DNA from 2 places in the Paenibacillus sp. J22P169 genome. Region 1 is predicted to be linked to the other one. Evidence: riboswitches for the same ligand, from Rfam matches in the RefSeq annotation. Region 1 holds a riboswitch; the other holds the start of a gene.
The links. Region 1 has a riboswitch for thiamine pyrophosphate ahead of AC58QG_RS21330 (thiamine phosphate synthase). Riboswitches for the same ligand answer to the same signal wherever they lie in the genome.
Positions count from the first base shown of each region.

Region 2: linked by a shared signal. The riboswitch ahead of AC58QG_RS32210 (ECF transporter S component) and the one ahead of AC58QG_RS21330 (thiamine phosphate synthase) in region 1 are both predicted to bind thiamine pyrophosphate.

Region 1 is NZ_JCAUAO010000004.1:251,030-255,243, forward strand. It holds gene AC58QG_RS21315 (class I SAM-dependent methyltransferase) at 1-400, shown strand, start outside; gene hflC (protease modulator HflC) at 464-1,336, opposite strand; gene hflK (FtsH protease activity modulator HflK) at 1,333-2,343, opposite strand; TPP riboswitch at 2,472-2,570, shown strand; gene AC58QG_RS21330 (thiamine phosphate synthase) at 2,716-3,336, shown strand; gene thiO (glycine oxidase ThiO) at 3,337-4,214, shown strand, end outside.
Region 2 is NZ_JCAUAO010000012.1:100,391-104,604, reverse strand. It holds gene AC58QG_RS32215 (ABC transporter ATP-binding protein) at 1-967, opposite strand, end outside; gene AC58QG_RS32210 (ECF transporter S component) at 973-1,569, opposite strand; TPP riboswitch at 1,710-1,819, opposite strand; gene AC58QG_RS32205 (methyl-accepting chemotaxis protein) at 1,893-3,338, opposite strand; gene AC58QG_RS32200 (DUF3105 domain-containing protein) at 3,560-4,214, shown strand, end outside.

The DNA.
Region 1 (4,214 bases):
TCACGAACTGAAGGAGATCGAAAGAATCGCAAGGGTACAAGGGAAATTCCCGATTGTCTTGTTCCATGATACGCAGTGGCCGTATGGTAGACGTGACATGTACTATATGCCAGAGACGATTCCTGCTCAGTTCTGCCAACCTCATGCAAAGAAAGGCATGGCACCTGGGCGGCGGGAGCTTCTTGAACATGGCGGATTGAATTATGGTCTCAATAATGCCTTTTTGGAATATGGGGAACGCAACGGGGTACTGACTGCGATTGAAGATTTTCTGAAAGAGACGAGTTTTGATTTGACATTTAAGCAGCTTTTTTCCAACAACGGCTTTGGGATTGTTTATCCGAAAGATCAAGAGACTACGAAATTGGTCGAGTATGTATTTAAGGCATCAGGAATGTAGCTCGAAGCGAGCCAAGGCTGCCATTGAACACAATGGCAGCCTTGGATAAAGAGAATTGAACTTTTATTTACCAAGTAAAATTTTCGTGTATGGAGAATCGATAGGCAGCATGATGACAGGCTCTCCTTTAAATGACACCAAGTAACTATCCAGCGTACGATAGAAATTGTAGAAAGCAGGATCCTGGCCGTAAGCAGTGTTGTAAATTTTAGCCGCCTCTTGCTCGCCTTCGGCTACGATTTTCTTCGCATCCGCTTGGGCTTGCGCGATTAGTTCACTTGCCTGTCTGTCGGCTTTGGAGGTGATTTTCTTGGATTCCTCATCGCCCTCAGACAAGTACTTCGCCGCAATAGATTGACGGTCGGAGATCATCCGTTTGTACACGCTTTGCTTGTTGGAATCGGGCAGATCCGTGCGCTTGATGCGTACATCGACGATTTGGATACCGTAGTTATCGCGTTCCATCAACTCCGAAACTTCCTTCGTAATCTCATCGTTCAAGTTACCACGTTGTGTGTTTTCGCTAATGATATCGCTGTAATTAATTTCCGATAACTTCCGTCTAACGGTGTTGTACACAGCAGCATCAATACGTTCTTCTCCGCCTGTGATCGATTGAATCGTGCGCAAGAACTGCTGAGCATCATCAATCCGCCATACCGTATAGTTATCAACTTCGATTGGCTTCTTATCTTTGGTCAAAATGGAAGTAGGCTTGCTATCGTAAACCATTTGGTATTTAGGGAGCGTGCGAACCGATTCAATGAATGGGATTTTAAAATGAATACCAGGTTCGGTTTGGATACGAACGGCTTCTCCGAATTTGAGAACGACGCGGTATTGGCCTTCTTTGACAATAAAGATGGAGATTAGGAAGAAAAAGACGAGAACGACACCAATGATGGATCTCAAAATCCATTTACTTTGTAAGGTCATTTCGCAGCTCCTCCTTGCGTCGTGCCGGTTGCAGCAGCAGGTGTGCGCAGCAGCTCATTAATCGGCAAATATTTGACCGTTTCGCCGGTGCTGTCGCTGATGAAAATTTTGGCATTCGGTAATATTTTCTCTAACGTCTCGATGATAAGCCTGCTCTCTGTAACTGATTTATTATTGGCGTACTCTGCATATAGGGCGTTAAACTTCGCAACATCCCCCTGTGCATTCAAAATCCGTGATTTCTTCTGGGCCTCGGCATTCTCTAGAAGTGCCTGAGCGTTACCGCGTTCCCTTGGAAGGATATCATTTTCGTATTTTGTCGCTACGTTAATCTTCGTATTTTTCTCTTCACGAGCGTTGGTTACATCTTTAAAAGCATTTTGCACATCGCCCGCTGGCGGCTCGATATCTTGGAACTTCAAATCGACAATATGGATACCTGTTTGATACTTCGTCTGCATCTCAATCAGTCGCTCTTTAACCTTGCCTTGGACCTCGGTTTTTCCTTCTGTAATGGCAAAGTCTAGCGCCGTAGCGCCGATAACCGAACGAATCGCTGCACTCGCGGAGTTGCGAAGGAACAATTCAGCATTATCAATATTGTACAAGTAGTTACGCATGTCACTGATATTCCATTCCACAACGGCATCAGCGGATAAAATATTTTCATCCCCCGTAATCATCATCGCTTCTTCTTCTACGGGTGTGATTTTGCCATTGGTTTCACGGAAGCCAATTTGGATACGCTGTGTCTTTTTGGCAGGAAGTACAATGACCTGTTGAATAGGGAAAGGGAGTTTAAAGTGCAGCCCAGCTTCTTTTTCAGTCGTGTATTTGCCTAGGGTTAAAATGGCCGCTTTCTCATGCTCCTGGACCGTATAGAAGGTGGACTTTCCAAAGATAAGGACGAGAACGATAATAAGGCCGGCAATGATTTTGGTCACCAAGCCCGGCGGGAGCGAGGTTGGTCTTCGTCGATCTGGTTCTGGGAGTACAAATGGCTCCATTGAAAACACCCCTTTAATATAAGTTTTACTGATATGCTATACGGGAAGTTTTGGGAATGGTTTCAATAGGAAAATTGTTATTTCCAAGAGTTGGCTGTCATGCTATGATATTGAGTAATTGCATACGAATGAATCCCTAGGGGCGCCGAGAGGCTGAGACAGTGTAGACTGAACCCTTTGAACCTGATCTGGTTTATGCCAGCGGAGGAAAGTGGAACGAATTTTGGAGCCGATTTAATATTTGTTTATGATGAGGCAGCCTACAACCACTTTCCTGAGGAAAGTGGTTTTTTTGTGTTTTACGACGGTGTCAGAATAGTTTGCTTGCTAATGAACACAAGTGATGTTTGGTGGAGAGGAAGTGGGTTGTAGGTGTCGGAGAAAGAGCTGCATGTCATAACGGACGGGAAGCTTACATGGTCTGAACTGGCGAAAATTGCGGTTCAAATCTACCCGTATGTCACGGCGATCCATATTCGCGAGAAAATGAAGTCCTTGGACGAAGTGTTTATCGGCGTGCAGTACTTATTGGAGCAGGGGATTCCTGCGAAGCGTTTGTACGTCAACGGTTTTCCTTCTATTGCGCTCGCCTTACAGACAGGGGGGCTTCAGCTTCCAGGCACGACGCCAGCACTTGTTATACAAGATGAGTTTTGCCGGGGGATACAGCGCATAGGAGTCTCAGTGCATCATGCAGATGAGGCGAAATGGCGTGAACAAGATGGCGCCGATTATGTCATGTTCGGTCATATCTTTGCGACCAACTCCAAGCAAGGAGTGCCCCCAAGAGGCTTGGAGCAATTACGGGAATTAGTTAATCACATTAACATTCCAGTGATTGCGATTGGCGGGATGACGCCTGCAAGTGTAAGATCCGTGCTGGATACAGGAGCATCTGGCATCGCAGTCATGAGCGGAATATGGGAAGCGGCGGATCCTCTCGGAGCCGTTATAGCCTACCAAGATGAGCTTAGACAAATAGAGGTGAGTTAAATGTCAGCAGCAAGATCAGATGTCATCATCGTTGGCGGTGGTGTGATTGGCACATCCATCGCGTATTACTTGGCAAAAAGAGGGCAATCCGTCACGCTGCTGGAGCGCAGCCAGCTAGGCACAGAAGCCTCGGCAGCGGCAGCGGGCATGCTCGGGGCGCAGTCCGAGATGGAAGACACAGGCGCCCTATTCCAGTGGGCGCGACAAAGCCGTGCCATGTTCCCCGAGCTGAGCGGGGAACTTCGAGAACTCACGGGCATCGACATCGGTCTCGTCCGTGAGGGGCTGCTGAACGTCGCGCTCAGCGACGTTCAAGAGGAGGAGCTGCGCGCGCGGGAAAAGCTCCAGCGCGACGCGGGCGAGAAGGCCCAGTGGCTCAGCGCCGCTGAAGCCACGGCCATAGAGCCCGCGCTGAGCGGGGCGACGCGCGGAGCCCTGTACCTGCCCGAGGATGGGCAGGTAGATGCTCCGCTGCTTGCGGCGGCATTCGCGCAGGCGGCGCAGGTACTGGGGGCGAAGGTGCAACCGTTCGCCCAGGTGCAAGGGCTGCTGACCGCGCAGGAGCGCGTCATCGGCGTGCTGACGGCCGCCGGTCCGCTCTACAGCGACCACGTGGTCGTCGCCGCAGGCACGTGGAGCGGTCAGCTGCTAGGGAGCATCGGCATCGATCTGCCGATGTATCCCGTGAAGGGCGAGTGCTTCTCCGTGAGGACACCGAAGCCTATATTGAAGAAAACCCTGTTCACACCAGGGTGCTATATCGTTCCGAAAGCCGGCGGACGGCTAGTGGTCGGCGCGACGGTCGTGCTGAACAGCTATGACCGCAAGGTGTCGCTCTCAGGTCTAGCCGAGCTGATGGAGCGCGCGAGGGGGCTGAT
Region 2 (4,214 bases), on a different contig from region 1:
GGGTTGGGATGAGCCGCATGATCGCGAGGAGGAGCGAGCTTTTGCCTGCACCGTTGGCACCGATAACGGTGATCCAATCACCTGGATAGACGCTAAAGTTATCCACAGAGGTCCTGATCTGCCCGCCGCGAAGTCCGACGAAATCCTGGAAAACCATAACAGGCTCAATGGACTGCACGTTTGCTGACGTTTCCCTTAGTTCTCCTCCCCTAACATCCGCTTGCAATTGCTCCTTGGCATAATCCTCCCACACCTCGGGATACCAAATGCCATATTCCCTTATTTGCTCTTTGTATATCTCAAACATGGCAAGCGGCGGTCCATCCGCCAAAACTCCACCCTCTGGAGTCAGGATAATCAAGCGATCGAGAAGATCTAACATGCCGCTTATTTTGTGCTCTACGATAAGGAGCGTTTTGTCCCCGCTGATCGTCCGAATGGTGTCCCACACTTGCTTCGTGCCTTCATCATCCAGTAACGCCGTTGGCTCATCAAGAAAGAGCACCTCTGGCTCTAACGCCAGCACGCTAGCCATAGCTAACCGCTGCTTCATTCCTTGTGACAGTGTGCTAATTAACGTGTGAGGATCGGGCACATGCAGCCCGACCAAATCCAAATAATACCGAATGCGCGTGGGCATCTCTTCCCTCGGTACTTCCTGATTTTCCAGCACGAACGCGATCTCTTCGTCGATATAAGGCATGCAGAACTGTGTATCCGGATCTTGAAAAACATATCCCCACCGGCTAGGCCTGCGAATCTCATCCGCTTTGAGCGGAAGCTCAATCATGTCCGGAACGATTCCGCTTAGCACCTGCAGCAGTGTCGATTTGCCGCAGCCGCTGGGCCCTAGAAGCAGCACCTTTTCACCAGGTTCGATGGAAAAGGAAACCCCCTGAAAGATCAGGGGGGCGTCATCGCCGGGATATTTTAGCCGTAGATTCGTAACGCTCATTCCTTCGCTCATCTCATTTACCCCAGTACGTCGTAATCTTTTTTGGAAACGGGACGGATCAGATTCAGTACACCCGTGCGAGACAATGCACTCGTTAGATAGTACGCGAACACGCCGGCAATCAAAGCACTGCCCAGTAGACGCAAGCTAATGAACAAAATGTAATTCCAGAAGCTGAGCTGCTCCATATAGCCATAGTAGGTATCCACGAAGATGGACATGATCGCGGAAGCGAAAGCTGCGAGGATGGTTACTCCAACACTCGTACGGCGATAGCGGAATGCCGCGAACACGAGCTCCGCACCAAGCCCTTGAAGTAAACCAAACACGAGCGTCCCCACTCCCCAATGTCCGCCATACAACGCCTCAATCGTTGCTGCAGCTAATTCAGCCAACAGGGCAACCCCTGGCTTGCGGATAACGAGGAAAGCAAAAGTTGCAGCCATAAACCACATCCCGTAGCTCAACTGCTCTGCGTGTAAGCCCAGCGGCTTCATCAAATCATAAATCGGTCCCCAAATCCGATAAATCACACCGAACACTGCCGAAATAACAATTGTGATCAAAATATCAGTCAGCTTTAACCCTTTTTTGCTTACTTCCTTTTGCGCCATCTTCTTCTCGACTCCTTTTCCCCAATCCATATTTGTCAATGAGATAGGCGAACACGCCAACCTTGGATACATGATCTCCTTCGCCCCCTAAAGGACAAAAAAAGCCCACCGGATTAACGGCAGGCTTGAACATTTGTGCATAAAAAAGCACATCAGGTCTCTACGCTGGCATTATCCAGATCAGATTAACGGTCAGTGGCATAGGGCCACTATCTCAGCCTGACTTCATCAAGCACCCGTGTTGCTATTCATTTGGCTTAACTGTAGCGGATTAACCGCTACTTGGCAATCCTTTTTTTCCCAGAGGTTTCTCATTCAGCGTTTTATTTCTCGATCAGATGCTTCAGATCCTGCGTCAATCCGTTTAATTGACGGATGCTGTCCACGATATCCTGTACCCGATGCTGCTGCACTTCTGCGCTAGCCAACACTTCCTGAACGGATGCTGCCGACTCCTCCGTGATGGCTGCAACGGATGTCATTTCTTCCGCTACACGCTGCGATGAGACTTGCAATTGTTGATTCATACGCTGCAAATGCTCTGCCTGTGCCATCACTTCCGCTGTATTCGTGTTGATAACCTCGAACAATTGGTTCACGCTATCTGTCGATTTCTTCCCCGATTCTACGGCTGTAATTCCAACGGCTACCTTCTCAACTGCTGTCACGACTTTGGCCTGAATCGAGCCGAGGATTTCCGAAATATCAGTCGATGCGATGTGTGCGTTTTGCGCCAGCTTCCGAATTTCGTTCGCTACAACGGAGAAGCCTTTCCCATGCTCGCCTGCACGAGCAGCCTCGATCGAAGCATTCAGCGACAATAGATTCGTCTGGTTCGCGATATCAGCGATGGTGGAAACAATGTTCTCAATTTTCACATTCTCTTCGTTCACTTCATTCATGATATTGGAGGTCTCCGTGACGATCAGGGTAATATCATTGATTTTGAGCGACAAATCTTCCATCTGGGTCTTACCTTCGTTCGTCATTCTCGCCGTATCCCGGGATCTGCTGCTCATCGTATTGGATGCCGCAGTGGTCTGTTCAACCGTCTCATTCACACTCTGAATAGCTGATGTAATATCGTTAATGCTGGACGCTTGTGATTCAATACCGATCGTAATCTGCTGAAAAGCGGCAACCACTTCCTCGGTAATTCTACCTGTCACAGCGGCATTCTCTTGCAAGTTCCCACTTGAAGTACCCAGCACTTCTGTTGTCGTACGTACGCCTGACAGCATTTCATCCGTCTTAGTCTTAGCAAGCTCCGATTCCTTTGCACTTCTGGCAACGTTCGTTAGCATTCTCGTCCCGATTTGACTTTGCCCGATGAGCGTCATAATCGTGAGCAGATAAAAAGCATTAACCCCAATCGGATCCACATGCGGAGTTAGTGTCGTTATGTAATAATTCATATTAATGAGCCCGAGTACGCCATTCAGCACAAGCGGCTTGTAGTCCATGTATAAAGAAATGAGAGCTAAACTAAGGTACAGAATAAAGAGACCAAATAACGACGCACTATTCGACATAAAAAAATAGGAAATTGCACTTAGTCCGACCGCAATAATATACTTCGTATAAGGAATTGCAATCTTCTTCCAAGTTAAAATCGTACATACAATGGCAATCGGTACGCCAACCGACGAAAGGGTTATCATCATGGATACGGATGTATACGCAGCCGCGACCCCTAGTGCAAGACACGCCCATAAAAGCTTAACCATTAAGCTATTCCTTCTGTTTAATTCAAGCAGTTGATCCGACATTGTTACTCCCCCTAAATAACTTTCTACAAATTTAGACATTTCCCTACACTATTCAACCGATAGGACTTCAAACCCTCTATTTTTAATGCCAAAATCAGGATTAGATTAGAAGTTGACTTCTACCCCATAGAAAAACTACAATTTGTAGTGTCTTCATTATTTTTCAATAACGGAACTTATCCAGGATGGATCATTCCACGATGCAGAAGGGGATTGAAACGATGACAATATTGCTCTATATCGGACTAGCTCTACTCATTGCAGCTATCATTGGCTATGTGCTTGCAGCAAGGGTAAACAAAGACAACACCTCTCGGTTAAAAAAGGCCGAAAAGCAAGCCCTGAAAAAGAAGCATAAAACCTGGCTCCTTATTTCACATGCGCTGCTCATTATCGCTATTGGCTCTGTTGGCACATCACTCATTCAAAGCTCCGCCAGCAAATATAGTCTAGACAAGCTGAATTTCCATGCCAACATACAGGTCACAACTGATAAGGATTACGGACGCGAGCATAAAGATGGCACCTTGATGTACGAGATGAAAATCCCTACTTCAGGTACGCATAGCCCTCATGATTTGAAGTTCGGTTTCTATAAGGAAAGACCTGGTTACGAGATGCTTGTTCACAATCTAGAGCATGGGGATATTATCATTCATTACCATCCCGATGCACCGAAAGAGCTGCTCGATCGACTTGAGTACTTGACCCATTTCAAAACGGCTGGTGCTGGTGTTCTCGCAGTTCCCAATGTGGATGTGCCTGCTGATCAAGAGGTCGTTGTTACAGCTTGGACAAAAACGATGTCACTCGCCAAATTCGACGAAGCTAGTGTTGGTACATTTATTTACGACTATATCAACAAAGGTCCTGAAC